DNA from 2 places in the Pseudomonas rhizosphaerae genome. Region 2 is predicted to be linked to the other one. Evidence: predicted binding sites of a transcription regulator. Region 2 holds the regulator's gene; the other holds the start of a gene.

Region 1 (15,988 bases), 650 kb from region 2:
GCTGCGCGGCGAAATTGGCCTGCGTCTGGCCAATGCCACGCCGTTCGCTATCCACACCGCGCTTGGCCACGTGAAACTCAATAGCGGCGAGATCAATGTGCGCTACGGCAACGGTCGCTGTCAGTTGTCGGTCCTTGCAGGATCTGCGCACGTTCGACCCACAGGCTTTGCGCCCCTGACCCTGCTTGCGGGCCAACAAGTGCGGCTGACCAGCACAGGGACCGGTCCGGTCGAACGCTTCGACCCACGTCAACCGGGCTGGCGCGACGGGGTGCTGGTCGCCTTGAACGAGCCCTTGGGCGATTTCCTGCGGGAACTGGACCGCTATCGTCCCGGCATCCTGCGCTGGCAACCTGAACTGGAAGATTTGCGGGTAACCGGCAGTTTCCGCCTCGATGACCCCGACCAGGTGCTGAACCTGCTGGCGGTCAGCCTGCCGCTGCAGGTCCAATGGCGCACGCGCTATTGGGCCACGCTGGTGCCACGAGAAAAAACCACGTAGCGCCTGTCCCCTTTTTCGCACTCGCGTGTCATGGAAAGGTAAGTACACTCACAGAGCCTCTAGCCATGCCCCCACGGCCCCCTCGTTCGTTTCCCCGTGATAGCCGCAAACCCTCGACGCGCTACGTGCGCGCCTTGCCTCTGAGCCTGTTGCTCGGCATTGCGCCGTTGCCCCTGCAAACGGCGCTTGCCGACGACACGGCGCGTGTCTACAACGTACCCCGAGGTGAGCTCGCCGCCTCGTTGATCCGCTTTGCCAGCCAGGCGGGCGTTAGCCTCTCGGTCGCGCCCGCGTTGGTCAACGGTCGGCAGAGCGCCGGTCTGGTCGGCGAGTACAGCGTGGAAGGCGGTTTTGCCCAGTTGCTCGCTGGTAGCGGTCTGCGCCTGCAGGCAGTGGGGCAGGATGCCTATACCCTGGTGGCTGCGCCTCAGGGTGCCGACGTGCTGGAGATCACGCCCACCACCGTGACCGGTGCGGCGCAGGGCAATGTCGCGGGCGAGTCCTACGCAGGAGGCCAAGTGGCGCGCCGCAGTTCGCAGGGTCTGCTGGGGGCACGTGACTTCATGGACACGCCGTTCAGCATGACCACCTACACCAGTGAAACCGCGAAGAATCAGCAGGCTCGTACATTGGGCGATCTGGTGGCCAGCGACCCGGCTGTGCGTACCACCAACCCGGCCGGCGGGCGTTTCGAGCAGTTCACCATCCGCGGCTTCAGCCTGTTCAACAGCGATGTGTCGTACAACGGGCTGTACGGAATACTGCCCACGTACTCCATCGACATGGAGATGGCCGAGCGGGTGGATATCCTCCGTGGGCCCAGCCAGTTGATCAATGGCATCTCCCCGCGGGGCAGCGTCGGCGGCGGCATCAATGTGGTGCCCAAGCGCGCCACCGATGCACCGATCAACGAGTTCACCGCCAGCTACGCGTCCGACAGCCAGGCCGGGGGCGCGGTGGATGTCGGCCGACGTTTTGGCGAAGACAACCGGTTCGGCATCCGCCTCAACGCGGTGAAGCAGGCCGGTGATACCACGTGGGACGAGCAGAGCGTGGACCGGCAGATGGCCGTGCTCGGCCTGGATTTCCGCGGCGAGCGCCTGCGCTTGTCTGCCGATGTGGGGCATACCGAGCGTGATACCGATGCGCCGCAGGAGCGTGTCCAGGTCGGAGCCAACGCGCGCGTGCCCGGTGCCAACCATGTGCGCGACAACTATGCGCAAGGGTGGAGCAAGGCACGTACCGAGGACACCTTCGGGGCTTTCAATGGTGAGTATGATCTCAGCGATTCGGTCATGGTGTACGGCAGCATCGGCGCCCGCGAGAGCAATCATGATTTCCTGCGGCACAACGTATCGGTCACCAACGACGCCGGTGATTTCGATGTGCTGCCCCGCGACTTCACCCGCGACGAGAGCGTGCGAACGGCCACGGTGGGCGTGCGCAACTGGTTCCAGACCGGCCCCGTCAGCCATGAGGTGAACCTGGCTGCCAGTCATTTCTACATGGACTTCACCAATGGTGGCGCTCGCTATGCCAGGGGGCGCAGCAACCTGTACGCGCCGACTGCAACGCCGACGCCTGCCAACCCCACGCGGCAGGACCCTGAGGTCTACACCGAGAACCGTTTCGACGGCGTGGCGTTGTCCGACACCCTCGGGTTCTTCGATGACCGGCTGTTGTTGACCTTGGGCGCGCGCTGGCAGCGGGTCAAGGTCGATGACTGGAGCGACGGCGTGAGGGGCGATACGGGCTATGACGAAGAGAAGCTGTCGCCTTCGGCGGGAGTGCTCTACAAACTCACCGACGAGCTGTCGGTGTACGCCAACTATTTGGAAGGCCTGAGCCAGGGCAAGATTGCCCCTTCCACGTCGATCAACGAAGACGAGATCTTCCCGCCCTTCATCAGTCGTCAGGTCGAGGTGGGCGCCAAGTACGACCTCGGCAGCCTGGCTATTACCGCTGCAGCATTTCGCATCAAACAACCGGCGTACGAGACCAACGCGCTCACCCGCACTTTCGGCCCCAATGGCAAGCGGGAGAACAATGGCGTGGAGTTGAGCGTGTTCGGTGAACCACTGCCGGGCGTGCGCCTGCTGGGCGGGGTGATGTACATCGATAGCGAGTTGACCGGCACCAGCGCAGGGGCCTTCGATGGCAACCGCGCACCGGCCACGCCCGAACTCAATGTCAACCTGGGTGCGGAGTGGGACGTTCCGGCATTGCCGGGTTTGACCCTTACCGGGCGCGGTATCTATTCCAGCTCGCAATACCTGGATCAGGCCAACAGCAAGGAAATCGACAGCTGGGAGCGCTTCGATGTGGGTGCCCGGTATGCGTTCAAGGTGCAGGGCAAGGCGGTTACCCTGCGGGCTAATGTCGAAAACGTCCTGGACAAACGCTACTGGGCCTCGGCCGGCGCTTCCGACGACAGCGAACCCGGTTTGACCCTTGCTACCCCAAGAACCTATCTGGTTTCCGCAACGGTCGGGTTCTGACTGTCTGTGAGGTCGGACGCTGCGGGGTGTCAGGTGTTGAGCGGTTCAGCCTTCGCGGCCAATGACCGCTCCCACGGGGTGGCATGCCTTTGCGTGGGAGCGGTCTGTGGCCGCGAAGAAGGCGCTGCGGATTTTCGGCGTCACACCTTGAAGCGCCCCACCAGGCCCCGCAGGTTCCCGGAAATGTCGGTCAGACGCCCCGATCCCGACTGCGCCGTGTGCGCGTACTCTTCAACCAGTTGGGCATCGGCATGGATCTGCGCGATGTGCCGGTTGATCTCCTCGGCCACCTGGTGCTGCTCCTCGGCGGCCGTGGCGATCTGGTTGTTCTGGTCGCGTATCGAATCGACCGACGTGCGTATCTTGTCGAAGCTGTCCCGCGCTTGCTGGATGCACTCGACGCTGTCTTGAGACACTTGCAGGCTGCCCTGCATCTGCTGAGTGATGACCTGCGTCCGACGGGCCAGATTACCCAACAGGCCATCGATCTCCCCGGTTGAATCGGCGGTACGACGGGCCAGCGCGCGCACCTCGTCGGCGACCACCGCAAACCCGCGACCCTGATCGCCGGCGCGGGCCGCCTCGATGGCAGCATTGAGGGCGAGCAGGTTGGTCTGCTCGGCGATGGAGCGAATGGTGTCCAGAATGCTGTTGATGTTCTTGCTGTCTTGTTGCAGCAGTTGCATGGTTTCGGTGGATTGCTGCAGCTCCGAACTCAGCTTGAGGACGCAGGTGGTCGCTTCGCCGATGCGCTGCTGGCCGTCATGGACTTCCTGATAGCCGTTGTCGGCGCTGGTTGCCGCCTGGCCGCAGGAACGCGCCACTTCGTTGGCGGTGGCGACCATTTCGTTGAACGCCGTGCTCACCAGTTCCACCGCTTCGCGCTGGCGACCAGCGACTTCGTCCATGTGGCGCGCCACTTCATGGGTATCGGCAGCCGCCGCCTGCAGATCGGAAGATGCAGTACCGATGCGCTGCACCAACTGGGCAATCATCCCGACGAACTGATTGAACCAGCCCGCCAGCGCCGCCGTTTCATCCTTGCCCTGGACCTTGAGCTGACGCGTCAGGTCGCCTTCGCCTTCGGCGATCTCCTGCAGACCATTGGCGACGCCACGGATCGGCCGCACGATGACCCCGGCGAAGCTCGCACCCACGATGGCGAACACCACGGCCAGAACGGCGGCGATGGCCGCGATCAGCCACGTCAGGTTAGAAGCCTGAGCCATCACTTCTTCGCGCTCGATCAGGCCGATGAAACGCCAGCCCAGGCCAGATGAGCTGACGATATTGGCCATGTAGACCTTGCCGTCGATCTCGATCTGGGTCGCACCGTCGCCATGCCTGGCCAGCTCGGCATAGTTGCCGCCAAGCTCGGCCAGCGGCTTGAAGTTGTGTTGTGCATCGCGGGCATCCACCAACACGTTGCCGTTGGCCTCGATCAGCATCAGGTAACCGCTGTTACCCAGCTTGATGTTCTTCACCAGCTCGGTCATCTGCTTGAGCGACACATCCAGGCCAACCACGCCGACCACCTGGCCAGCAGTGTCGGTGACGCTGTGCACCGTGCCGATCAGCGACACATCGTCCGCCGCCCAGTAGTAGGCATCGGTGCGAACCGTGGTGCCAGGCGCCGCCATCGCGGCTTTGTACCAGGGCCGCTGGCGCGGATCGTAGTTGGCGATCTTGGGGTCGTTGGGCCAGCTGGCGTAACCGCCATCACTCATTCCCATGGACAGGTAGGCCGTGCTTGGGTGGGTCTTGGCAAAGCCATCGAAGATCTCGAGCAGGCGCTGATTGTTCTCGGTCAGGGGAATTTGCGGCGCGTCGGCGCCTGAATAGTTCTTCAGATCCCGAGCAGCCACGATGCGAGGGTCCTTGGCGAGGTATTCGACGTTCTGGCTGATGCCGTCGAAAAACTGCTTTATTCCATTGTCGATCTGACGAATCTCGCGGCCGCTGCTGTCAACGAACTCAGCCCTGGCGGCTTCACGCAGGTTGAAGACGACAAGCACGGCGACCACGATCACCGGGAGACACGCGATGACCGCAAAGCCCCAGGTCAATTTCTGTTTGATGTTCATGGAATATTCCGCTGGATTTATAAGTGTTGGTCGGCAGAAAAGGGCAAGGCGTGCAGCGTGTTTTCTTCGAATGGGTTTTAGGCTGCTTCCTACCTATCGGCGACGAACGGTAAAGCTGAATGCGGTATACCAACGACCAGACAAACGGTGAGTCCGAATGGCGCAAAGGGCATGAACGGGCGGTGTTTGTCGGTACTTTCCCAACCGTGCGCAGTCTATACAGCGACCTTCCTCACCGAGCTTCCGCGCATGCCCACCGTACCTCGCCTTACTCTGCTCGCCGCCGCGCTGGCGGCTGTCATGCAACCCAGCTTGGCTGCAACGCGCAGCGTGCCGTCCATCGAAACCGAAGATGCCGCACTGGGCAGTGTCGACATCGGCGAGACGTCCGGTCGCTTTCACCCGCAACTGAGCATCGATGCGCGCAACGGCGACTTCTCCCGCGGCAACTACGACGATGACGCGGCCAGCCTGGGTCGCATTCCACTGCACGCCCAGGCCGGCTTCGCGCTGGACCTGCACCAGGCCGCCGACGGCAGCGCCGACGCCTGGCTGGTGTTCAGCACCAGCAACGGTTTCCATAGCCCGTCGAGCGACGAAACGGTGAGCCCGCGACGCTGGTACGAAAGCAACAACCTGCTGGGCCTGGTGGTTTCGCCCAGCGAGGGGCTGCGACTGGGCTTCGTCTATACCGTCAAGACCAGCCCCAACGATGTCGCCGCCACCACCCAGGAGGCGAGCTTCACCATGGCTTACCAGGCTGAAACGGGATTTGGTGCCTGGCGACCGGGGCTGGCAGTCACCAGCCGCACTCAAGGCGACAGCGGCTTGTATACACAGGGCAGTCTGGAGCCAGGTGTGGATTTGAGCGATGCAGGCTTACGCTTGAGTTTTCCCAGTGCCGTCGGGGTCGGCTGGAACGGTTTCTATGGTCCTGATTCTGGCGACCGCCTGTACGCCCGCACAGGTCTGGCACTCGAGCAGCCTTTCCAGTGGAGCGAAACCCGCTGGAGCGCCCGCGCCGAGGCCCTGGCCATCTACCGCGATGGCACCCTGCGTGAACTCAGCGGCCCGGATGGAGAGACCGACAGCGTGGTGCCTCAGGTGACCTTGAGTCTGTCCATGGCGTATTGAAAGAGGAGGGCGGGCGTGCCGTAGGCGATGCCCATTCCAGCGCAAGGATCAGGGCAGTGGATTGCCGCCGGTGACACCGAATACTTCGTCGGTAATGCAGGTCGATTCCTGATCCGCCACCGTCATTTACTAATAGTTGCAATTTCGCGCAGACGACAGGCAGAATCGCGATTGTTGTATGATGACGGACAAGCACGGTCATCTGCGACTTCTTCTTTTCGTATCCTACAATTACAACAAAAGGATCTGTGCATGAAAAAGCTGACACTACTAGTGGGTTTCCTGTGCCTGTTCACGGGCTACGTGGCTGCTGCATCCCCCGATGAAACTGATGTCGCCGCTGCCGTGGATAGGCTGACGCAGGCCATGTGGCACAAGGATATTGCGCAACTCAATGCACTGACGGCCGAGAATCTGACCTATGGTCATTCGAGTGGCAACATTCAAGACAAGCGAGCGTTTATCGCCGACATCGAAACCGGTAAAAGCGCCTTTAACGAGCTGAAAATGCTCAACCAGAAGATCACCCTGTCCGGGGATGTCGCTTTGGTGCGCAATCATTTTTCGGCTCAGGCTGTGAACAGCGGAAAAGTCGTGCCTACTGAAATCGAAAACTTTCAGATCTGGCAGAAACAGAATGGCGAGTGGCTATTGATCGGCCGTCAGGCCTTTCGCTTCTGATACCTGCGTCCAAGCAGTCGTGAGTCCAGTGTAGGAGCGGTCATTGGCCGCGAAGGGTTCACCGCGCAGTTCCCGACACACTGCGGCGTGCTCTTTGCGGTCACACCCCGCTCCCATATGGAGTCTTCGGCGTCCTGCGGGGGTGTCATACCAGTCCCTTCAAAAGCCCGCTGGGCGGACGAGCTCCACTAAGAAACACCTTGACTCAGAATCCCTACTTCGGCCAAAACGGGCAACGGTATGATCTGGCGCAGTCCAATTTCCTATAGAGGTTTCCATGCCGTCCAGACTGATCGTTTACCCGGCCGTCGTCGCGCTGACCGTTCTTCTTGCGGGCTGTGACGCCGCCGAGACCGCTGCGAACAAAGTCATCGAAACATCCAAGACGCAATTGGTCGAGGCAGCGCGCGATACCTTCAGCGAATCCGCCAAGCAGATCAACGAGACGATCGACAAGGCGCAGCAAAGCGCCAAGCCGTGGATGAAGGACGGTGACGAAAAAAACGAGACCCAGCAATCGACCGCTGAACGAGAGGACAAGGCCAAGTCTGAAGGTTGAATCAGGTCCGCAGCTTCAAATCCCATGAAGCATTGGCCTGAAGGAGCAGCGGGCACGGCCAATTGTCCGCTGCGGCAAAACAGTTAGATTTTGAAGCTGTCCACCAACTGCTTCAAACGGTTGGCTTGTTGGGAAAGGGCGTCGCAATTGCGCAGCGTCTCGGTGAGGTTGGTCACGCCCTGCTGGTTGAGCATGTTGATTTGACTGATGTCCACATTGAGCGCCTCCACCACCGAGGTCTGCTCCTCGGTCGCCGCAGCCACCGATTGGTTCATGCCGTCGATCTCGCCGATGCGCTGGGTCACGATGCTCAAGCGGTCACCGGCCTGATTGGCCACCGCCATGCTTTCCTGGCTGGAAGCCTGGCTGGTGTTCATCGTCACCACCGCCTCGCGCGAACCCACCTGAAGCGTCGTGATCATCTTGTGGATTTCTTCGGCAGACTGCTGGGTGCGGTGCGCCAGATTTCGAACTTCATCGGCCACCACCGCAAATCCGCGGCCGGCTTCACCTGCCCGCGCCGCCTCGATTGCCGCGTTCAAGGCCAGCAGGTTGGTCTGCTGGGAAATACCTTTGATCACGTCGAGGATATGGCCAATGTTGTCGGTACCGGCATTCAGGGTCTCGATCTGCTCGCATGACAGACTGATTTTCTCGGACAAGGTGCTTATGGCCTCGATGGTACGCGACATCACCTGGCGACCGTCGTCGGCTTGACTGCTGGCATCACTGGCCTGACGCGACGCTTGCGCTGCATTGCGCGCAATCTCCTGGGCCGCGGCGCCCAGCTCGTTGATTGCAGCGGCAACGCTCTCGGTGCGAGCGCTTTGCTCGTCGGAACCGGCAATCGACTGGTTGGAAGAGTGCATCACGCGTTGCGACAGCGCATGTACTTCGCGGGTGGCCGAGGACACTTCGCCGATGGAGGCGTGGATACGCTCGACGAACTGATTGAACGAGGTACCGAGTTCGCCGAATTCATCGCGGCTTTCAACGACCAGGCGACGCGTCAAGTCACCTTCGCCCTGCGCGATATCCCGCATCGCCCGGCCCATGGTGACCAATGGGCGCATCAAGACGTTGATGAGCAGGGTCAGCAGCAGCGCAATGGCGATCACCGCGACTATCATGGCGATCAGCGCCGACGTACGGAACTGGCGCAGCGGCGCGTAGGCCTTGTCCTTGTCGATCGACAGACCCACGTACCAGTCCGCCGAAGGCAGCCCCGTGACCGGCGTGAACGAGAGCAGTCGTTCCTGGCCATTGAGGATGACTTCCTGCAGATTCTTCTCGATGCGAGGGGTGTTGCCGGGGTAGACGTCTTTCAGGTTTTTCATGACCTGATCCTTGTCCGGCGACACCAGCACCTGGCCGTCACCGCTGACCAGAAACGCGTGGCCGATACCGCCAAAATCCACCGAATTGATGATCTGCACCAATGTATCGAGGCTCAGATCGCCGCCGACCACGCCCATCAGTCGGCCCTGGCTTTTAACGGGCGCTGCCACGGTGACAACCAGGCCACCGACCGAGGCCAGATAGGGTGGCGTGAGCATGACCTGATCTGCACTCACCGCAGCCTTGTACCAGGGCCGTTGGCGCGGATCGTAGCCCGCAGGCATCTGAGTATCGGGGCGTTGGGTGAAGGTGCCGTCTGCCTGACCCATGTAGGTGAATTGAAAATTGCTGGTGATGACGGGCTGATCCAGCAACCCGGCGTAGTCGGCCTTGTCTGCCTGGTAGGCAATGTTCTGGCGCAGGTTCTCGATCACCAGGATCCGACCGCTGAGCCAGTTCTTGACGCTGCTTGCCGTCAGTTCGCCCGATTGCTTGACCGACGCACTGAGGTTTTGCTGGATGGAACTGCGCTGAAGGTAGTCGTTGTAGACCGTAAACAATGCAAACGCCAGGATGACGATGCTGCAGCCGGCGATCAGGATTTTATGGCTGAATTTCAGGTTCATGGACGCGAAGGGTTCCAAGGCGTGAGTAGGCGAATACTGAGCACAGAGCCAGTGATGCGGTAGCGCTGTTGGGCAGCGGATCGGACAGGGGGCAAGCGGCGGAGGGCGTCAAATGATTGCGCGGACAACCCTGGCCTTGAGCTTTGTCGGCTGCATGCGCGTGAACATGAGATCGGGTGCGTGATTTCGGCTGTGTGGTTGTCTTCACGGTACCCATCGGTATCACTTCATCGAGCGCCGCGTCTTTTCACACAAACCATTTCTGGTCAACCACTCAGCCCACCCGTGGGAGCGGTCATCGGCCGCGAAGGGCGCACCGCGTAGTGCCTGGCACACCGCGGCGCCTGCTTCGCGGCCACGGACCGCTCCTACAGAAAGGCACTGGCACCCCGTAGGAGCGGTCATTGGCCGCGAAGGGCGCACCGCGTAGTGCCTGGCACACCGCAGCGCCTGTTTCGCGGCCACGGACCGCTCCTCAGTGCACCGCAAGTTGCGATCACCCTCCCTTCAAGCTAACCTCCCCACCGTCGCTGCACATTCAGTGACCCAGGCTTGGCGGCCTGAGAGATACGGCGCAAAGCGCCGCCCCACCCATCGCGGCGTTTTTTATGCCCGCGATGTCGTGTCATGGCGGGTTGCGCAGGGACCTCTTCGGAGGTGCCGGTTCGTATCCCGGTCCGCCAACCTTGTGCAATTCGCCACCCTTCCTGCTTGGCGGCAGAGGGTGTCGATTCCTCACTCGATACGGATCATCACACCATGACTACTCTGCATAACTGCAAAACCTTGGGTATCACTTCGTTCGCCCGGTGCGGCGACGGCTCGCACACGTTATTTCTGGTCAACTCCAATGTTCCCGCCGATGCGGCGCTCGAATATGCAGCGATGCTGCAGGCGAGCGTGAATCAGGCGCTGCTGGAGGCGGTGGAGGGGGATTCGGTAGCTGCGTTGCTGTGGCCGGCGTTGTATCTGGGGGAAATGGCGAAGGCGGTTATCGAGGATCTGGCTGAGGGAGCGAAGGCGACGGGTTAGGCTATCGCCTTCAGGCGTTTGCCAGGAATATCTGATTTCTGAAGGAATGAGCATGGCTCCATGTGGGAGGTGCCTTCTTCGCGGGCAGAGGGCTCGCCGCCCGCCCCGTTCCCACTTAAGGCCGCGAAGGGCGCGCCGCGGAGTGCCTGGCATACCGCAGCGCCTGGTTCGCGGCCACGGACCGCTCCCACAAGGGACTGGTATTCAACTGTGGGCAGTCACCGCCACCAACCCACCGCGCAAATCCGCGCCGCTGGGCTTCTGGTACACGCTTAGCCCGAACTCCGGCAGCACGGCCAGCAGGTAATCGAAGATATCGCCCTGAATCCGCTCGTACTCGGCCCAGGCCGTGGTGCGGGTGAAGCAGTAGATTTCCAGGGGTACGCCTTCGGCGGTGGCTTCCATCTGTCGGACCATGCAGGTCATGTTCGGCTGGATGTCGGGGTGCGCGTTGAGGTACGCCAGGGCGTAGGCGCGGAAGGTGCCCAAGTTGGTCATGCGGCGCTGGTTGGCGGACAGTTCTGCCACTTCGCCTTGGGCTGCGTTCCAGGCCTTGAGTTCGGCCTGCTTGCTGCTGACGTAGCCACTAAGCAGATGCACCTGGGTCAGGCGCAGTTGTTCCTGTTCGTCGAGAAAACGCACGCCGCTGGCATCGATGTTCAGGGCGCGCTTGATGCGCCGGCCGCCGGACTGCTGCATGCCGCGCCAGTTCTTGAACGACTCGCTCATCAGCCGCCAGGTGGGAATGGAAACGATGGTCTTGTCGAAGTTCTGGATCTTCACCGTGTGCAGGGTGATGTCGACGACATCGCCGTCGGCGCCTACCTGGGGCATTTCGATCCAGTCGCCGACGCGTAGCATGTCGTTGCTGGTCAACTGCACACTGGCCACGAACGACAGCAGGGTGTCCTTGTAGACCAAAAGAATGACCGCAGACATGGCACCCAGGCCGGACAGCAGCAGCAACGGCGAGCGGTCGATCAAGGTAGCGACGATGATGATCGCGCCGAAGATGTACAGGATCATCTTCGCCAGTTGCACGTAGCCCTTGATCGAGCGGGTGCGAGCGTGTTCGGTGCGGGCGTAGATGTCTAGCAGGGCGTTGAGCAGGGCGCCCAGGGCCAGCACCATGAACAGGATGGTGAAGCCCAGGGCGATGTTGCCGATGACGTGCTTGCTGTTGTCGCTCAGCACCGGGATCAGGCCCAGGCTGAACTGCACCACCAGCGACGGCGTCATCTGCGCCAGGCGATGGAAGACCTTGTTGTGCAGGAAGTCGGTGAGCCAGTGCAGCGAAGGGCGGCGACTGAGCAGCTTGACCGCGTGCAGGGTGAGAAAGCGTGCCAGGCGGCCCAGGGTGAAGGCGGCGATCAGCAGCAGGAACAGCGACACACCGGCCTGCAGGACCGGCTGGTCGTCGAGGCCCGTGATGAAGGTGACAGTTTGTTGCCAGAGCGATTCGATATTCATGGGTGGGCGTGCAGCTCCCGAGTTGAAAAGGGGGCGGGGATTAAAGCCCATTGCGCAGGGCAATCGCCACGCCTGGAAAGATTTGCATGCAATTTACCCAGTTACGGGTAAAGAAATTCGGCTAATCGTCCGCAAACCGGTACCCTATGCAGTCGAATTTATGTACTCCGTCGAGGTAACACCCGTGTTTTCCCAATTCGCCCTGCATGAACGCCTGCTCAAAGCCGTCGCCGAGCTGAAATTTGTCGAGCCGACGCCGGTGCAGGTAGCGGCCATTCCTTTGGCCTTGCAAGGGCGCGACCTGCGGGTGACGGCGCAAACCGGCAGCGGCAAGACCGCGGCATTCGTGCTGCCGATCCTCAACCGCTTGATGGGTCCGGCCAAGGTCCGTGTGGACATCCGTGCCGTGATCCTGCTGCCGACCCGTGAGTTGGCGCAGCAGACCTTGAAGGAAGTGGAGCGCTTCAGCCAGTTCACCTTCATCAAGGCTGGCCTGATCACCGGCGGCGAAGACTTCAAGGTGCAGGCCGCCATGCTGCGCAAGGTGCCGGATATCCTCATCGGTACGCCGGGCCGCCTGCTGGAGCAGCTCAACGCCGGCAACCTGGACCTCAAGAACGTCGAAGTGCTGGTGCTCGACGAAGCCGACCGCATGCTCGACATGGGTTTCTCCGAAGACGTGACGCGCCTGAGCCAGGAGTGCGCCCAGCGCGAACAGACCCTGCTGTTCTCGGCCACCACCGGCGGTGCGGGTCTGCGCGAGATGATCGGCAAGGTACTGAAAGACCCGGAGCACCTGCTGATCAACAACGTCAGCCAACTGGCCGAGGGGACTCGCCAGCAGATCGTCACGGCCGACCACAACGTCCATAAAGAGCAGATCCTCAACTGGCTGCTGGCCAACGAGACGTACCAGAAAGCCATCGTCTTCACCAATACCAGGGCCATGGCCGATCGCATCTACGGGCGGCTGGTGGCACAGGAATACAAGGCGTTCGTGCTGCACGGTGACAAGGACCAGAAGGATCGCAAGCTGGCCATCGACCGCCTCAAGCAGGGTGGCGTGAAGATCCTTGTGGCCACCGACGTGGCGGCGCGTGGTCTGGATGTGGACGGTCTGGACTTGGTAGTCAACTTCGACATGCCGCGCAGCGGCGATGACTATGTGCACCGCATCGGCCGCACCGGCCGTGCCGGCAACGAAGGCCTAGCGATATCCCTGATCTGCCACGGTGACTGGAACCTGATGTCCAGCATCGAACGCTACCTCAAGCAGACCTTCGAGCGTCGCGTGATCAAGGAAGTGAAGGGGACCTACGGCGGACCGAAGAAGGTCAAGGCGTCGGGCAAGGCGGTCGGCGTGAAGAAGAAAAAGACCGACAAGGACAAGAAGGGCGACAAGAAAAGCGTCGCCAAGGGCCCGACCAAGCGCAAGAGCGTCAACCGTCCCAAGGCCGATACTCCGGCATTGGTGAGTCAGGACGGGATGGCGCCGCTCAAGCGCCGCAAGCCTGCCGTCAGCGAGTAACACCCGCCTGGCGGGTCTGCCTCCGTTGGAGGCCAGACCTGCCAAAACACCCCGCTAAGCCGTCTTCCCGCAACTCCCTCGCACGCACCCGGTCCCATGCCTGGCAAGCCCTTTCACTCATGTGTTGGAGGTTCTTCCGGATGACCACTTACGACTGGCAGTTGATCGAGCGTCTGTTGCACGAAGTGCAGAATGGCGCCAACCAGGATTTCGCTGCACACCGCTATGCCCAGGACCACGCAGAGGCGACCACGGCGCAGGGTGACACGCCTGCTCATATTGACGAGCTGGCGGCCCAAGCCCGTGACTATGAAAAGCTGTTGCTAGAACGAGGGTTCATCGAGCAGCGACCAGACAGCGAAGGCGGCACGGGACACAATTTCCAGCTGACCCTGCGCGGGTCCAGCCTGTTGAGCCTGATAGACAGCAGCATTCCGGATAATGACCACGGGCTTGAAGTGCTCGACGACCAGGACGATGCGCTGGACCCGGCGACCTTTGACGAAGTGGCTAGTAAACCGCAGATTGTCTGACTCAATGCGGATGAGCTGATGTAGAGGTGTGCCCTTCGCGGCCGCTGACCGCTCCCACGTATTGCAAAGCGCAAGTCGTGAGCGCGACTGATGGCCGCGAACGCTTTGTGATGAATGGCTTGATACACTGGTGTTTTCCTTGCGGAGAGCACCGTCATGCCGTGGTCGATTCACCGATGAGCGCAGAACGTCGTCAAACCGATGGCTTCGCCCTCAAGGTCATGCTGGGTCTGTGCCTGATCTGGGGTATCCAGCAGGTCACCATCAAATGGGCCGCCGCCGATATCGCGCCGGTGATGCAGGCGGCCATGCGCTCGGGTATTTCCGCTGTGCTGGTGGCGATGCTGCTCTGTTGGCGCGGTGGTTGGGGGCATGTGCCCTACACCTGGCGTGCCGGGCTGGTCGCCGGGTCGTTGTTTGGCCTGGAGTTCCTGTTCATTGCCGAAGGCTTGAAGCTGACCTCGGCGGCGCACATGTCGGTGTTTCTCTACACCGCGCCGGTGTTTACCGCCCTTGGCCTGCATGCTCTGTTGCCAACCGAACGCCTGCGACCCTTGCAGTGGCTGGGCATTGCCTTGGCGTTCAGCGGTATCGCCTTCGCCTTTGCCGGCGGGATTTCCTGGCAGCACTTGGATCGGCGTATGTTGCTGGGCGATGCCATGGGCTTGATGGCGGGCCTGTGCTGGGGCGCGACCACGGTCGTGGTGCGCACCTCGCGGCTGTCCGAAGCGCCCGTTGCCCTGACGCTGTTCTACCAGTTGATCGTCTGCGTGGTGGGACTGTTGATCATCGCCCTGGCCACGGGCCAGTTCAGTCATGTGAGCTTCACGCCAATCGGGGTCGCCAGCGTGTTGTTCCAGGGCGTTGTGGTCTCTTTCGCCAGCTTTTTGATCTGGTTCTGGCTGCTGCGCCGCTACCTGGCGTCCAACCTTGCCGTGTTCTCGTTCATGACCCCGTTGTTTGGCGTGACGTTCGGGGTGGTGCTGCTGGGCGAGCCACTGAGCATCAACTTCATCCTGGGTGCGATGTGCGTGCTGTTGGGCATCACCCTGGTCAGTGCCGAGCAGTGGGTGCGCCGAAAGCTGCGAATCTGGATAACGTAATGAATTACTCGCCAGGCCGATGATCAATTGATAGGACTGCGACTTTTCGACACAAGTGCGTGCATGCATCCTACGTCGCTTAGCGCTATGATCGAACAGAAGCGACGGACCATGACCGTCGCTCGGGCTTTTCCCTGAAGGGGGGCGATATGAACGGAAACTTGTACAACTGGCTCCATGATCTGGCTGTCGCACTTGGGCTGGTGCCGCCACCACCGCAGCCCGTGCCGATCCCGGCCGATAACCACCGACCTCGGCAGCGTCCACGGCGCTGAGCCTTCTCAGCCTGCCTCGCGCCATGCAAAACGCCCCTTACGGGGCGTTTTTCGTTACGGGTAATACTGGCGTGGTTCAAGCCGCCTGAGTATTCGCCCGGCTGGCGTCGATTTTAGCCAGGTAGGCATCCAGGCGAGCCGCAGCCGCTTCGTCGACGAACAGGCCCAGCTTGCTGCGGCGCCACAGTACGTCGTCGCTGCGCGTAGCCCATTCGTGCTCGTACAGGTAATCGACTTCGCGGCTATACAGGCCTGCACCGAGCTCTTCGCCCAGATCGGCCAGCGACTGCGCGCCTTCGATCAGGCGCAGGCTGCGGCTGCCATAGCTGACGGCCCAACGCTCGGCCAGCCCGCTTGGCAGCCATGGCGCCTTGGCGCGCATGGATTGCGCCAGCGCCTGGGGCGTGGTCATGTCTTCGCCGCCAGGCAGGGCACTGGTCGCCGTCCAGCTACCGCGCATCTGCGCGAAGAACGGCTTGAGTTGTGCCATGGCCGATTCCGCCAGCTTGCGATAGGTCGTCAGCTTGCCGCCGAACACCGACAGGATCGGTGCCTCGCCCTGGCCACCGCTGAGTGACAGGGTGTAGTCGCGGGTGATGGCCGACGGGTTGTCCGACTCATCGTT
Region 2 (14,372 bases):
GGTGTTCCTGTCCATGAACGGCCATCTGGTGATCTTCGAGGTGCTGACCGAGAGTTTCACTACGCTGCCCATTGGCGGTGGCCTGTTGACTGCGCATTTCTGGGACGTGGTGCTGCGCATGGGCTGGGTGTTGAGCGCCGGCGTGCTGCTGGTGCTGCCTGCCATCACGGCCTTGCTGGTGGTCAACATCGCCTTCGGCGTGATGACCCGCGCCGCGCCGCAGCTGAATATCTTTTCCATCGGTTTCCCGCTGACCCTGGTGCTGGGGATGTTCATCCTCTGGGTCAGTTTGGGCGATATCCTCAACCAGTATCAGCCGCTGGCGACCAACGCCTTGCAGTGGCTGCGCGAATTGGCGCGAGCGGAGTAGGCAATGGCCGAAAGCGAAAGCGGTGCCGACAAGACAGAAGACCCCACGGACAAGCGCAAGAAAGACTCGCGCGAGAAGGGCGAGATCGCCCGTTCCAAGGAGCTCAACACCCTGGCGGTGATGGTCGCCGGGTGCGGCGCGCTGCTGGCGTTCGGCGGCCACCTGGCGCAGAGCCTGCTCGAACTGATGCGCAGCAACTTCACCTTGAGTCGCGAGGTGCTGCTCGACGAACGCTACATGGGCATCTTTCTGCTGCAGTCGGGCAAGGTGGCGATCCTGGCCACCCAGCCGATTCTGGTGACGATGCTGCTGGCGGCGTTGATCGGCCCGGTCGCGCTCGGCGGTTGGTTGTTCGCGGCCAGTTCCATGGCACCCAAGTTCAGCCGCATGAACCCGGCCGCCGGACTCAAGCGCATGTTCTCCATGCACGCGCTGACCGAGTTGCTGAAGGCGCTGGCCAAGTTCGCCATCATTCTCATCGTGGCCATCGTGGTGCTGGCCAAGGACCGTCCCGCCTTGCTGGCCATTGCCAACGAGCCACTGGAAATGGCGATCATCCACAGCGTGCAGCTGGTGGGGTGGAGCGCCCTGTGGATGTCGTGCGGGCTGGCGTTGATTGCCGCCGTGGACGTGCCGTTCCAGCTGTACAGCAGCAAGCAGAAGCTGATGATGACCAAGCAGGAGGTCAAGGACGAGCACAAGGATTCCGAAGGCCGGCCCGAGGTGAAGGGCCGGGTGCGCCAGTTGCAACGCGAGATGTCCCAGCGACGGATGATGACGGCCATTCCCGAGGCGGACGTGATCATCACTAACCCGACCCACTACGCAGTGGCGCTCAAATACGACCCGGAGAAAGGCAATGCGCCGGTGCTGCTGGCCAAGGGCTCGGACTTCATTGCCTTGAAGATTCGCGAGATCGGCAACGAGCACCGTATCCAGGTGCTGGAATCGCCGGCATTGGCGCGCTCGATCTTCTATTCCACGGAGATCGAGCAGCAGATTCCGGCAGGGTTGTACCTGGCGGTGGCCCAGGTGCTGGCTTATGTCTACCAGATTCGCCAATACCAGGCGGGGCGAGGCAAGCGGCCGGATCCGCTGCATGACCTGCCGATCCCACCGGATTTGCAGCGAGACAGCTAGTGCGTGTCGGACTTTTCGCGGCCGATGACCGCTCCCACAGATGCCCCCCTTGTGGGAGCGGTCATTGGCCGCGAAGGCTGCGCCTCCGATAGAAGGGATTTACTCCATCTCGGCAGCCCCCCAATAATCTTTAACCCCCTCCAACAAAAGTTGGACCCCTTCTTGCACTGCCCCCTGGCAGGACGCCTCGCGCGTCAAAAGTTCGCTTGGGGAAGTGGGGAATGCCGGTGGATCGCTCTCAATTAATCAACACCGCTCGTAGCAACATCGTTGGCCTGGGCCGCGGCAACCTCGGGGTGCCGCTGCTGTTGCTGGTGATGCTGGCGATGATGATGCTGCCGATCCCGGCACTGCTGCTCGACGTCTTCTTCACCTTCAACATCGCCTTGTCCATCGTCGTTCTGCTGGTGTGCGTCTACGCCATGCGGCCGCTGGATTTTGCCGTGTTCCCCACCATCCTGCTGGTGGCCACGCTGCTGCGCCTGGCACTCAACGTAGCGTCGACGCGGGTCATCATGCTCCACGGCCAGGAAGGTCACGCCGCTGCGGGCAAGGTGGTCCAGGCGTTCGGCGAAGTGGTGATCGGCGGTAACTACATCGTTGGTATCGTGGTGTTCGCCATCCTCATGATCATCAACTTCGTGGTGGTCACCAAGGGCGCCGGGCGCATCTCGGAAGTGAGCGCGCGTTTCACCCTGGATGCCATGCCCGGCAAGCAGATGGCCATCGACGCCGACCTCAACGCCGGCCTCATCGATCAGAACCAGGCCAAGGCCCGCCGCAGCGAAGTGGCCGCCGAAGCCGAGTTCTACGGTTCCATGGACGGTGCCAGCAAGTTCGTCCGCGGCGACGCCATCGCCGGTCTGCTGATTCTGTTCATCAACCTCATCGGCGGCATCCTGGTCGGGATGCTGCAGCACAACATGCCGTTCGCCGAGGCGGGCAAAGTCTATGCCCTGTTGACCATCGGTGATGGTCTGGTAGCGCAATTGCCCTCGCTGCTGCTCTCTACCGCAGCGGCGATCATGGTGACCCGCGCCTCGGGCTCCGAGGAAATGGGCAAGCAGATCCAGCGGCAGATGTTCGCTTCGCCCAAGGCGCTGGCCGTCTCTGGCGCGCTGATGGTCATCATGGGCCTGGTGCCCGGCATGCCCCACGTGGCCTTCATCACCCTGGGTGCCGTCGCCGGTGGCGCGGCCTACCTGCTGTGGAAAAAGCAGAACGACGTCAAGGAGCTGGCCCTGGCCGAAGTGCAGCGTCAACAGGAACTGCTGCCGTCGCCGACGCGCACCCAGGAAACCAAGGAGCTGGGCTGGGACGACGTGACGCCCATCGACATGATCGGCCTGGAAGTCGGCTATCGCCTGATTCCTCTGGTGGATCGCAACCAGGGTGGCCAACTCCTGGCGCGGATCAAGGGTGTACGCAAGAAGCTGTCCCAGGACCTGGGCTTCCTGATGCCCACCGTCCATATCCGCGACAACCTCGACCTGGCGCCCAGCGCCTATCGTTTGACGCTCATGGGGGTGATTCTCGCCGAAGCCGAGATCTACCCGGACCGAGAGCTGGCGATCAACCCTGGTCAGGTGTTCGGATCGCTCAACGGCATCACCGCCAAAGATCCGGCGTTTGGTCTGGACGCGGTGTGGATCGATGTCAACCTGCGCAGCCAGGCCCAGTCGCTGGGCTACACCGTGGTCGATGCCAGTACGGTAGTGGCCACGCACTTGAACCAGATCTTGCAGAAGCACGCCCACGAGTTGATCGGTCACGAAGAGGTCCAGCAATTGCTGCAAGTGCTGGCAAAAGGCTCGCCAAAGCTGGCTGAAGAGCTGGTTCCGGGTATCCTTTCGCTGTCTTCGCTGCTCAAGGTGTTGCAGGCGTTGCTGGCCGAACAGGTGCCTGTGCGGGATATCCGCAGCATCGCCGAAGCCATCGCCAACAATGGTCACCGGAGTCAAGATACCGCCGCTCTGGTTCAGGCGGTCAGGGTCGGTTTGTCCCGCGCAATCGTGCAAAGCATTGTAGGCATTGAGTCTGAGCTGCCAGTTATCACCTTGGAGCCAAGGTTGGAACAGATATTGCTCAATAGTCTGCAGAAGGCTGGTCAGGGTCAGGAAGAAGGCGTTTTGCTGGAACCGAGCATGGCGGAGAAGCTGCAACGATCCTTGATCGATGCGGCGCAGCGGCAGGAGATGCAGGGCCAACCGGTGATACTGCTGGTGGCCGGTCCGGTCCGCGCGATGCTCTCGCGCTTCGGGCGCCTGGCGATCCCCAACCTTCATGTACTGGCCTATCAGGAAATCCCTGATAACAAGCAAGTCACCATCGTTGCGACAGTAGGGCCCAACGGCTGAGGTAGTGGGTTATGCAAGTGAAGCGATTTTTCGCCGCCGACATGCGTCAGGCCATGAAATTGGTCCGCGATGAGCTGGGTGCCGACGCTGCCATCATTGGCAACCGTCGCATCGCTGGCGGCGTCGAGCTGACCGCTGCGCTGGACTACAAGCTGTCGGCCCTGGCGCCGCGCGTGCCCAACCTCGAGTTGGAAGAAGAGCTGCGCAAGACCCAGTCGCGCATCGTGTCTGCCCAGGCCGAGCTGAGCACCCGCGGCGAAACCGATGCGGCCACCAACCGTCAACTGGTTGCCGGCCTGCCGCTGACCGCCGCCGAGCCGCTGGTGGAACCGCGTCGCGAAGAGCCCGTGCGTGCCCAGGCCGCGCCGGCGCCACAGCCTGCCGTCGACCAGCGCCTGTTCGATTCCATGCGTTCGGAACTCAACGGCCTGCGTCAGCTGCTCGAAGTGCAGCTGGGCTCTCTGGCCTGGAGCCAACTGCAGGGCAGCAAGCCAGCGCAGGCCAATCTGTGGCGTCGCTTGCAGCGCATCGGCCTGTCCGGCCCGATCGCTCGCGAACTGTTGAACCTGACCAGTGAAATTCATGAGCCCCGGCAGGCATGGCGCATGCTGCTGGCGCACTTGGCGCGTATGATTCGCACGCCGGAAGTCGAACCGCTCGAAGAAGGCGGCGTGATCGCCATGGTCGGTCCTGCCGGCATGGGCAAGACCACCACCCTGGCCAAGCTGGCAGCGCGCTATGTGCTCAAGTACGGCTCCCAGAGCGTGGCGCTGGTGAGCATGGACAGTTTTCGCATCGGTGCCCAGGAGCAGCTCAAGACCCTGGGCCGTATTCTCAATGTTTCGGTGACTCAGGTCGATCCGGGCCAGTCATTGGTACAGGCGCTGGAACCCCTGCTGCGCAAGCGCGTGGTGTTGATCGACACCGCTGGCCTGCAAGCCAGCGATCCGGCACTGCGCATGCAGCTCGAGAGCCTGGCCGGGCGTGGGATCAACGCCCGCAACTACCTGGTGCTGGCAACCACCAGCCAGAAGCAGGTACTCACCGCGGCTTACCACAGTTACAAACGTTGCGGTCTGGCCGGGTGCATCCTGACCAAACTCGATGAAACGGCCTGTCTCGGCGAAGTGCTGAGCCTGGCCATCAGTCAGGAACTGCCGATTGCCTATCTCACCGATGGGCCGCGCATCCCCGACGACTTGCATTTGCCGCGCCGGCACCAGTTGGTCAGCCGCGCGGTCAGCGTGCAAATGCAAGAAGAGCCCAGCGAAGAGGCCATGGCCGATATGTTCGCAGGGCTCTACCACAGCCCCGACAAGCGAGTTGGCTGAGGTGAAGAACGTTAGGCAAGCACAATCTTCCTGCATCGTAGGGTTGCCAGGAAATACTCGAGCAATCGAACTGGCAGCCACTGGTGTGGCCTCGGTCTAGACAAGGTAAAGAACGAACATGGGCAGCATGCATCCCGTACAGGTGATCGCGGTGACCGGCGGCAAAGGTGGCGTCGGCAAGACTAATGTGTCAGTGAACTTGTCCCTGGCGTTGGCCGAGCTCGGCCGCCGGGTCATGTTGCTGGACGCCGACCTTGGCCTGGCCAACGTCGACGTGTTGTTGGGCCTGACCCCCAAGCGCACCCTGGCGGATGTGATCGAAGGCCGCTGCGAACTGCGCGACGTGATGTTGCAGGGCCCTGGCGGAATCCGCGTCGTGCCGGCGGCTTCCGGCACCCAGAGCATGGTCCACCTGACCCCGGCCCAGCATGCCGGTCTGATCCAGGCCTTCAGCGATGTGGGCGACAACCTCGACGTGCTGATCATCGACACGGCCGCCGGCATCGGCGATTCGGTGGTCAGCTTCGTCCGCGCGGCCCAGGAAGTCCTGCTGGTGGTGTGCGACGAGCCCACCTCGATCACTGACGCCTACGCCCTGATCAAGCTGCTCAACCGCGACTACGGCATGAACCGTTTCCGGGTCCTGGCCAACATGGCGCAGAGCCCTCAGGAAGGGCGCAACCTGTTCGCCAAGCTGACCAAGGTGACCGATCGCTTCCTCGACGTTGCCCTGCAGTACGTCGGCGCCGTGCCGTACGACGAGTCGGTGCGCAAGGCCGTACAGAAGCAGCGCGCCGTCTACGAGGCATTTCCCCGCTCCAAATGCTCGCTGGCCTTCAAGGCCATCGCGCAGAAGGTAGACACCTGGCCGTTGCCGGCCAATCCCCGCGGCCACCTGGAGTTCTTCGTCGAACGCCTGGTGCAGCAAACCAGTGCAGGGCCCGTATCATGAGCGCCAGCGGATACCGTATGTACAGCAAGGCGTCGCGCGACTCGCAGCAGCATCAGCTGATCGAGCAATACGCACCGCTGGTCAAGCGCATCGCCTATCACCTGCTGGCGCGACTGCCGGCCAGCGTGCAGGTGGAAGACCTGATCCAGGCCGGCATGATCGGCCTGCTGGAGGTCTCGACCAAATACGATTCGAGCAAGGGCGCCAGTTTCGAGACCTATGCCGGCATTCGTATCCGCGGCGCGATGCTCGACGAAGTGCGCAAGGGTGACTGGGCGCCGCGTTCGGTACACCGCAATACGCGCATGGTCAGCGACGCCATTCGACGAATTGAATCGAAAACCGGCCGCGACGCTAAAGATCACGAGATTGCGGCCGAACTCAATCTGAGTCTGGATGATTACTACGGGATCCTGAACGATACCCTGGGCAGTCGCTTGTTCAGTTTCGACGACCTGCTGCAGGACGGCGAGCACGAGGGCCTGCACGAAGACGGCGCCAGCGGTTCGCTGGAGCCTTCGCGGGATCTGGAGGACGAGCGCTTCCAGGGCGCGCTGGCCGAGGCCATCGCCAACCTGCCCGAGCGGGAAAAGCTGGTCTTGTCGCTGTATTACGACGAAGAGCTGAACCTCAAGGAAATCGGCGAGGTACTGGGTGTCAGCGAGTCGCGCGTCAGCCAGCTGCACAGCCAGTGCGCCGCGCGACTGCGCGGGCGCCTGGGGGAGTGGCGGGCACGCTGAAGTACTGGGTTTCCCAAGCGTTCGGGGCTGGTCTGCAGTGGTAGTGGATGTAATCGGATTCGATTGTTATGCACGTCCAGGGGCTGGGCGTGTTCAAGACTGCTGGAGGTCTAATTGGACAAGAACATGAAAATCCTCATCGTCGACGATTTCTCGACGATGCGGCGCATCATCAAGAATCTGCTGCGTGACCTGGGCTTCACCAACACCGCCGAGGCCGATGATGGCAACACGGCCTTGCCGATGCTGCTCAGCGGTAACTTCGATTTCCTCGTCACCGACTGGAACATGCCCGGCATGTCCGGCATCGACCTGCTGCGCCAGGTGCGTGCCGACGATCGCCTCAAGCACCTGCCGGTGCTCATGGTGACCGCCGAAGCCAAGCGCGAGCAGATCATCGAAGCCGCCCAGGCCGGGGTCAACGGGTATGTGGTCAAGCCTTTCACTGCGCAAGTGCTGAAAGAAAAAATCGAAAAGATTTTCGAGCGCGTCAATAGCTGAATTCTGCAACGGGGGCGCAATGGATCACAAACAAAGCACATTGGGGGACTTCGAGTCGACCCTGAAGAAACACGCCGTGGAGCTGGTGGACAGCCTTGAAAAAGGCCGGTTCGGTGAAGCGGTGCAATTGATCCACGAGCTGAACCAGACCCGCGACCGCGGCCTGTACCAGGAAGTGGGCAAGCTGACGCGCGAGCTGCACAGCGCCATCGTCAGTTTCCAGATCGATCCGAACATTCCCCAGGCCGAAGAAGTTTCGCAGATCACCGATGCGACCGAACGCTTGTCGTATGTGGTGCGCCTGACCGAGAGCGCGGCCAACCGGACGATGGACCTGGTCGAGCAGAGCACGCCGGTGCTCAACACCTTGAGTGCCGAGGCCAGCGCCTTGAGCGTCGACTGGCAGCGCTTCATGCGCCGTGAAGTGGCCGCCGACGAGTTTCGCGAACTGGCGCGCCGGGTCGACGGGTTTCTGACCCGCAGCGAGCAGGGCAATCGGGAAGTGGCCAGCCACCTGAACGATATTGTCCTGGCCCAGGACTACCAAGACCTCACCGGCCAGGTCATCAAGCGCGTCACTGCGCTGGTCACCGAAGTGGAGAGCAACCTGCTCAAACTGGTCCTGATGGCCAGCCAGGTTGATCGCTTCGCCGGCATCCAGCATGACCACGAACAGCTGCGTGCCGAAAAAGATCAAGAAAAACATCCCGCCAAGGGTGAAGGTCCGCAGATCCATGCCGATAAACGTGAAGACGTCGTATCCGGTCAGGACGATGTCGACGATCTGCTGTCCAGTCTGGGCTTCTAGGCCGACGCCTCGCCCGACTGTGTTGACCGTTAATCACGTACTCCAGGGAGCATCCACATGAGCTTCGGCGCCGACGAAGAAATCCTTCAGGATTTCCTGGTAGAGGCCGGCGAAATTCTCGAGCAACTGTCCGAACAACTGGTCGAGCTGGAAAGCCGTCCCGATGATGCCGACTTGCTCAATGCAATTTTTCGCGGTTTTCACACTGTAAAAGGCGGCGCCGGCTTCCTCCAGCTCAACGAGCTGGTGGAGTGCTGCCACATCGCCGAGAACGTCTTCGACATCTTGCGCAAAGGTGAGCGCCGGGTCGATTCCGAACTCATGGACGTGGTGCTCGAAGCACTTGACGCGGTCAACGGCATGTTCTCCGAGGTGCGTGAGCGCGCCCCGGTCACGCCGGCCAGTCCGCAGTTGCTCGATGCCCTTGCGCGTCTGGCCGAACCGGCAGCTGTCGTTGCACCTCCAGCAGCGCCCGTGGCGGTGCCGGTGCCGGTCGCCGCGCCGGCTGCAACGCCCAGCGAAGACATCACCGACGACGAATTCGAGCAACTGCTCGATTCGCTGAACGCAGCCAAGGCGCAGGCCGCAACGCCGATCGCTGCCGCTGTTGCACGCGATGGCGCGGCCAGTGACGAGATCACCGACGACGAATTCGAATCGCTGCTCGATCAGTTGCACGGCAAGGGTCAGTTCGCGGTCGATGCGCTGGCACCGACCGTGACGTCCGAGGCTGCGCCTGGATCTGGACCTGCCAGTGCGGCACCGGTTTCCAGCACGCCCGCCGCACCTGGCGACGAGATCACCGACGACGAGTTCGAGGCGCTGCTCGACCAGCTGCATGGCAAGGGCACGTTCACCTCCGAAGCGGTCAAGGTGCAACCGCCTGCCGAGGTCCCGGCTCCGAAAAGCGACCAGATCACCGACGACGAATTCGAATCACTGCTCGACCAGTTGCATGGCAAGGGCAAGTTCAGCGATGTCGCCAGCGTGCCCGACGCCCAGCCCGTAGCTGCCGCCGCTGCCGTGCCAGTGGCGGCGCCGCGCAAGACCGAGGCAGCGCCTGCGCGTGCTCCGGTGGCCGAGAAGCCGGTCGCCAGCGAGGCCGAGACGACGGTAAGGGTCGACACTGCGCGCCTCGACGAAATCATGAACATGGTGGGCGAGCTGGTGCTGGTGCGTAACCGTCTGGTACGCCTGGGCTCCAACAGCAGCGACGAGGCCATGTCCAAGGCGGTGTCCAACCTGGACGTGGTTACGGCCGACCTGCAGACCGCGGTCATGAAGACCCGCATGCAGCCGATCAAGAAGGTCTTCGGGCGCTTCCCGCGCCTGGTCCGCGACCTGGCCCGGCAATTGAAGAAGGAAATCAACCTTGAGCTGGTCGGTGAAGAAACCGACCTGGACAAGAATCTGGTCGAAGCCCTGGCCGACCCGTTGGTGCACTTGGTGCGCAACGCCGTCGACCATGGCATCGAGACGCCCGAGGAACGCGAGCGCAACGGCAAGGCGCGCGGCGGGCGCGTGGTGTTGTCGGCGGAGCAGGAAGGCGACCACATCCTGTTGTCGATCAGCGACGACGGCAAGGGCATGGACCCTGCGGTCCTGCGCGCCAAGGCCGTGGAAAAGGGCCTGATGGACCGCGACGCGGCCGACCGCCTCAGCGAATCCGACTGCTACAACCTGATTTTCGCGCCGGGCTTCTCCACCAAGACGGAAATTTCCGACGTGTCGGGCCGCGGCGTCGGCATGGACGTGGTCAAGACCAAGATCAGCCAGCTCAACGGCTCGATCAACATTTTCTCGGCCAAGGACCAGGGTTCGAAGATTGTCATCAAGGTGCCGTTGACCTTGGCGATCATGCCCACCCTGATGGTGATGCTGGGCAACCAGGCGTTTGCTTTTCCGCTGGTCAACGTCAACGAGATCTTCCACCTGGACCTCTCGCGCACCAACGTCGTCGACGGTCAGGAAGTGGTCATCGTGCGCGACAAGGCACTGCCCTTGTTCTATCTCAAGCGCTGGCTGGTCAAGTCGGCCGCGCACGAGGAGCAGGGCGAGGGGCACGTGGTCATTCTCACGGTCGGCACCCAGCGCATCGGCTTCGTGGTCGATCAATTGGTTGGCCAGGAAGAAGTGGTGATCAAGCCCTTGGGCAAGATGCTGCAGGGCACGCCCGGCATGTCCGGCGCCACCATCACCGGTGACGGCCGAATCGCCTTGATCCTCGATGTACCGAGCATGCTCAAGCGCTACGCCACGCGGCGTATCTGATCGTAGTGGAGTGTTTATGGCAGTCAAGGTCCTGGTGGTGGATGATTCTGGTTTCTTCCGCCGCCGCGTCTCGGAAATTCTTTCGTCGGACCCCACCATCCAGGTGGTCGGGACCGCCACCAATGGCCGCGAAGCGATCGACCAGGCCCAGGCACTCAAGCCCGATGTAATCACCATGGACTACGAGATGCCGATGATGGACGGCATCACGGCCGTGCGTCATATCATGCAGCGCTGTCCTACCCCGGTATTGATGTTTTCCTCCCTGACCCACGAAGGCGCCCGAGTGACCCTCGACGCCCTCGATGCAGGGGCCGTGGATTACCTGCCAAAGAACTTCGAAGACATTTCTCGCAACCCCGAGAAGGTCAAGCAGATGCTGTGCGAGAAAGTCCACACCCTGTCGCGTAGCAACCGCCGACTGGGCGCGCATGTCGCCGCGCCAGTGCCGACGGCTGCAGCCGGGGCGAGCGCCGCTCCTGTGTCTTCGCGGGCAGCGCCGACGCGCACACCGGCACCAGTCACCCCGGCACGTGCTCCGGCGCCGACGGCCAGCAGCGCGGCACCGCGGCGCAAGCCCTACAAGCTGGTCGCTATCGGTACCTCCACCGGCGGACCAGTGGCGTTGCAGCGGGTATTGACCCAGCTGCCCGCTCATTTTCCGACGCCCATCGTCCTGGTCCAGCACATGCCGGCCGCGTTCACCCGAGCGTTCGCCGAGCGGCTCGACAAGCTGTGCCGAATCACCGTCAAGGAAGCGGAAGACGGTGATGTGCTGCGTCCTGGGCTAGCCTTGCTGGCGCCCGGTGGCAAGCAGATGATGATCGACGGCCGCGGCGCGGTGAAGATTCTCCCGGGTGACGAGCGGCTGAACTACAAGCCATGCGTGGATATCACCTTTGGTTCGGCGGCCAAGTCCTACGGTGACAAGGTGCTGGCGGTGGTACTCACCGGCATGGGCGCCGACGGTCGCGAAGGCGCGCGCCTGCTCAAGCAGGGTGGCAGCCAGGTCTGGGCCCAGGACGAAGCGAGCTGCGTCATCTATGGCATGCCCATGGCCATCGTCAAGGCAGGCCTGGCCGACGCCGTCTACAGCCTCGACGATATCGGTCGGCACCTGGTCGAGGCGTGCGGCTGATGGATGTACTGAGCCTGATCGGGATCATCCTCGCGTTCGTCGCCATCATCGGTGGCAACTTTCTCGAGGGTGGTCACCTGTCGGCTCTGCTCAACGGTCCGGCGGCACTGATCGTGATCGGTGGAACCTTGGCTGCCGCACTCATCCAGTCACCCATGAGCGCGTTCAAGCGGGCCTTGCACAACGTTCGCTGGATCCTCTTTCCGCCCCGTATCGACATGGCCGGCGGTATCGATCGGGTGGTGAACTGGAGCCTGGTGTCGCGCAAGGAAGGTTTGCTGGGGCTGGAAGCCAGCGCCGAAGCGGAACCCGACGACTACGCCCGCAAGGGCTTGCAGCTGCTGGTCGATGGCGCCGAGCCGGCCGCCATCCGTAGCATTCTCGAAGTCGATCTGTACAACCGTGAAACCCGTGACCTGCATGCGGCCAAGGTATTCGAAAGCATGGGCGGCTATGCGCCCACCATCGGGATCATTGGCGCGGTCATGGGGTTGATCCACGTGATGGGCAACCTGGCCGACCCCAGCCAGCTGGGCAATGGCATCGCCGTGGCGTTCGTGGCGACGATCTACGGCGTGGCCAGCGCCAACCTGCTGTTACTGCCCGTGGCCCATAAGCTCAAGGCACTGGCCCAGAGGCAGGCGGCCTACCGGGAAATGCTGCTCGAAGGCTTGCTGTCCATCGCCGAGGGTGAGAACCCGCGCTCCATCGAAACGAAGCTGCAAGGCTACCTCGACTAGGAGAGCATGCCATGGCCCGTCGTCGACGCATTGAAGAGCCGGAAAATCACGAGCGTTGGCTGGTGTCGTACGCCGACTTCATTACCTTGCTGTTTGCGTTCTTCGTGGTGATGTATTCGATCTCGTCGGTCAATGAAGGCAAGTACAAGGTGCTTTCGCAAGCATTGGTCGGGGTGTTCAACGATCCGGACCGCAGTATGAGGCCCATCCCGATTGGCGAGGAACGACCTTTGACGACGCGTGCGGCGCAGCCTCTGGTGACTGACAGCGAGCAAACACAGGCGGCCATCGACGAAGCGGTCGATCCGCTGCAGACCATCGCCAACGATGTGCGCCAGGCATTCGGCGACCTGATCGCTTCGGATCAACTGACCGTGCGCGGCAACGAGCTGTGGATCGAGATCGAACTCAAGTCCAGCCTGCTGTTCGGCAGCGGCGATGCCATGCCCAGCGACATGGCGTTCTCGATCGTCGACAAGGTCGCGACCATTCTCAAGCCGTTCGACAACCCGGTGCATGTCGAGGGTTTCACCGACAACCTGCCCATCAGCACGGCGCAGTACCCGACCAACTGGGAGCTGTCGACCGCTCGCGCGGCGAGCATCGTGCGCATGATGGCCATGGAAGGGATCAATCCACGGCGCATGGCCGCAGTCGGCTATGGCGAATTCCAACCCGTGGCCAGCAACGCCACCGCCGACGGGCGAGGGCGCAACCGTCGGGTGGTGCTGGTGATCTCGCGCAACCTTGATGTGCGTCGCAGCATCACCAGTTCAGGCAGCGCCAATGCGCAGCCGGATGCAGCGTTGCGCCGGGCTGGCACACAAACTGCACTGACGCCGCTAACAGTGCCGTCGGCGGCTGGCTCTGTCAAAAGTCCGCCGCCCGGCCCATCACCCGAAGCCTCACTATCTCGGTAGTGCGCCGTTTTACCGAGGGGAACCACCATCATGAGAGTCTGGGCAGTAGCCAATCAGAAAGGCGGGGTCGGCAAGACCACCACCTCGATCGCCTTGGCGGGTTTGCTGGCCGAGGCAGGCAAGCGTGTGGTTGTGGTCGATCTCGATCCCCACGGTTCGATGACCAGCTATTTCGGACACAACCCGGACGAGCTGGCCCACAGCTGTTTCGACCTGTTCCTGCACAAGGGCGCCGTGCCCGCAGGCCTGGCGCAGCAACTGCTGCTGCCGACCGGTGAGGCCAATGTCTCGCTGCTGCCGTCGAGTACCGCACTGGCCACTCTGGAGCGCCAGCAACCGGGGCAAAGCGGGCTGGGCCTGGTGATCGCCAAGACGCTGGCGCAACTGTGGCAGGATTTCGACTACGCGGTGATCGACAGCCCGCCGTTGCTGGGCGTGCTCATGGTCAATGCATTGGCGGCCAGCCAGCAGCTGGTGATTCCGGTGCAGACCGAGCACTTGGCGGTCAAAGGCCTGGAACGCATGGTCAGTACCTTGACCATGATCAACCGTTCGCGCCGGCAGGCCCTGCCGTACAGCATCATCCCGACCCTGTTCGACCGTCGTACCCAGGCTTCGCTGAGCACCTTGCGCACCCTGCGCGACGACTACCCGCAGCACATATGGCCGGGGTACATCCCGGTGGACACCCGTCTGCGCGATGCCAGCCGGGCCGGACAGACACCCTCGCGCTTCGACGGCAAGAGCCGTGGCGTGGTCGCCTATCGTGCCTTGCTCAAGCATTTGCTGGCCCAACAACTCGTCGCGCAGGTAGCCTGATGAACCGTCCCGTCGACATTGCCCAGCGGCCCCAGGTGGCGTTGCAGTCCTACCTGGACGGCCTGTTGCAAGAAGCCACCGAGGCGTTCGAAGCACATGAGCTCGATCTGGGCCTGGACAGGCTCGACGAGTTCCAGGCTGCCGTTCTCGAAGAGCAGGCACGCGATGCCGTCAGCCTGCAGCCATCACCATTGCCAGGCCCGGTGCCATTGATACCAGCACCGGTGCAGACGTCGACACCCGCGCCCGTTGCCGATCCACAGCCGCAGGCCGAGCCCGCGCTGG

What was found. The regulator FliA, encoded in region 2, starts transcription of late flagellar genes. The targets are predictions, from matches to a motif close to CTAAAGTTTNNNNNNNNNNNGCCGNTAA.
Region 1: the regulator FliA is predicted to act here: its motif matches at 5,178-5,205, upstream of LT40_RS05485 (methyl-accepting chemotaxis protein).

Annotation. Positions count from the first base shown of each region.
Region 1 covers NZ_CP009533.1:1,200,863-1,216,850, forward strand. Annotated here, with positions in the region: gene LT40_RS05475 (FecR domain-containing protein) at 1-502, shown strand, start outside; gene LT40_RS05480 (TonB-dependent receptor) at 568-3,000, shown strand; gene LT40_RS05485 (methyl-accepting chemotaxis protein) at 3,141-5,084, opposite strand; gene LT40_RS05490 (hypothetical protein) at 5,334-6,218, shown strand; gene LT40_RS05495 (nuclear transport factor 2 family protein) at 6,471-6,899, shown strand; gene LT40_RS05500 (hypothetical protein) at 7,177-7,458, shown strand; gene LT40_RS21960 (methyl-accepting chemotaxis protein) at 7,542-8,327, opposite strand; partial or broken gene LT40_RS21965 (HAMP domain-containing protein) at 8,397-9,422, opposite strand; gene LT40_RS05510 (DUF3077 domain-containing protein) at 10,182-10,454, shown strand; gene LT40_RS05515 (mechanosensitive ion channel family protein) at 10,659-11,924, opposite strand; gene LT40_RS05520 (DEAD/DEAH box helicase) at 12,109-13,452, shown strand; gene LT40_RS05525 (hypothetical protein) at 13,593-13,985, shown strand; gene LT40_RS05530 (DMT family transporter) at 14,162-15,088, shown strand; gene LT40_RS21940 (PA1414 family protein) at 15,238-15,363, shown strand; gene glpD (glycerol-3-phosphate dehydrogenase) at 15,440-15,988, opposite strand, start outside.
Region 2 covers NZ_CP009533.1:552,731-567,102, forward strand. Annotated here, with positions in the region: gene fliR (flagellar biosynthetic protein FliR) at 1-370, shown strand, start outside; gene flhB (flagellar biosynthesis protein FlhB) at 374-1,510, shown strand; gene flhA (flagellar biosynthesis protein FlhA) at 1,738-3,867, shown strand; gene flhF (flagellar biosynthesis GTPase FlhF) at 3,879-5,198, shown strand; gene fleN (flagellar synthesis regulator FleN) at 5,317-6,150, shown strand; gene fliA (RNA polymerase sigma factor FliA) at 6,144-6,890, shown strand; gene LT40_RS02510 (chemotaxis response regulator CheY) at 7,017-7,391, shown strand; gene LT40_RS02515 (protein phosphatase CheZ) at 7,411-8,199, shown strand; gene LT40_RS02520 (chemotaxis protein CheA) at 8,257-10,470, shown strand; gene LT40_RS02525 (protein-glutamate methylesterase/protein-glutamine glutaminase) at 10,487-11,608, shown strand; gene LT40_RS02530 (flagellar motor protein) at 11,608-12,348, shown strand; gene motD (flagellar motor protein MotD) at 12,360-13,268, shown strand; gene LT40_RS02540 (ParA family protein) at 13,299-14,087, shown strand; gene LT40_RS02545 (chemotaxis protein CheW) at 14,087-14,372, shown strand, end outside.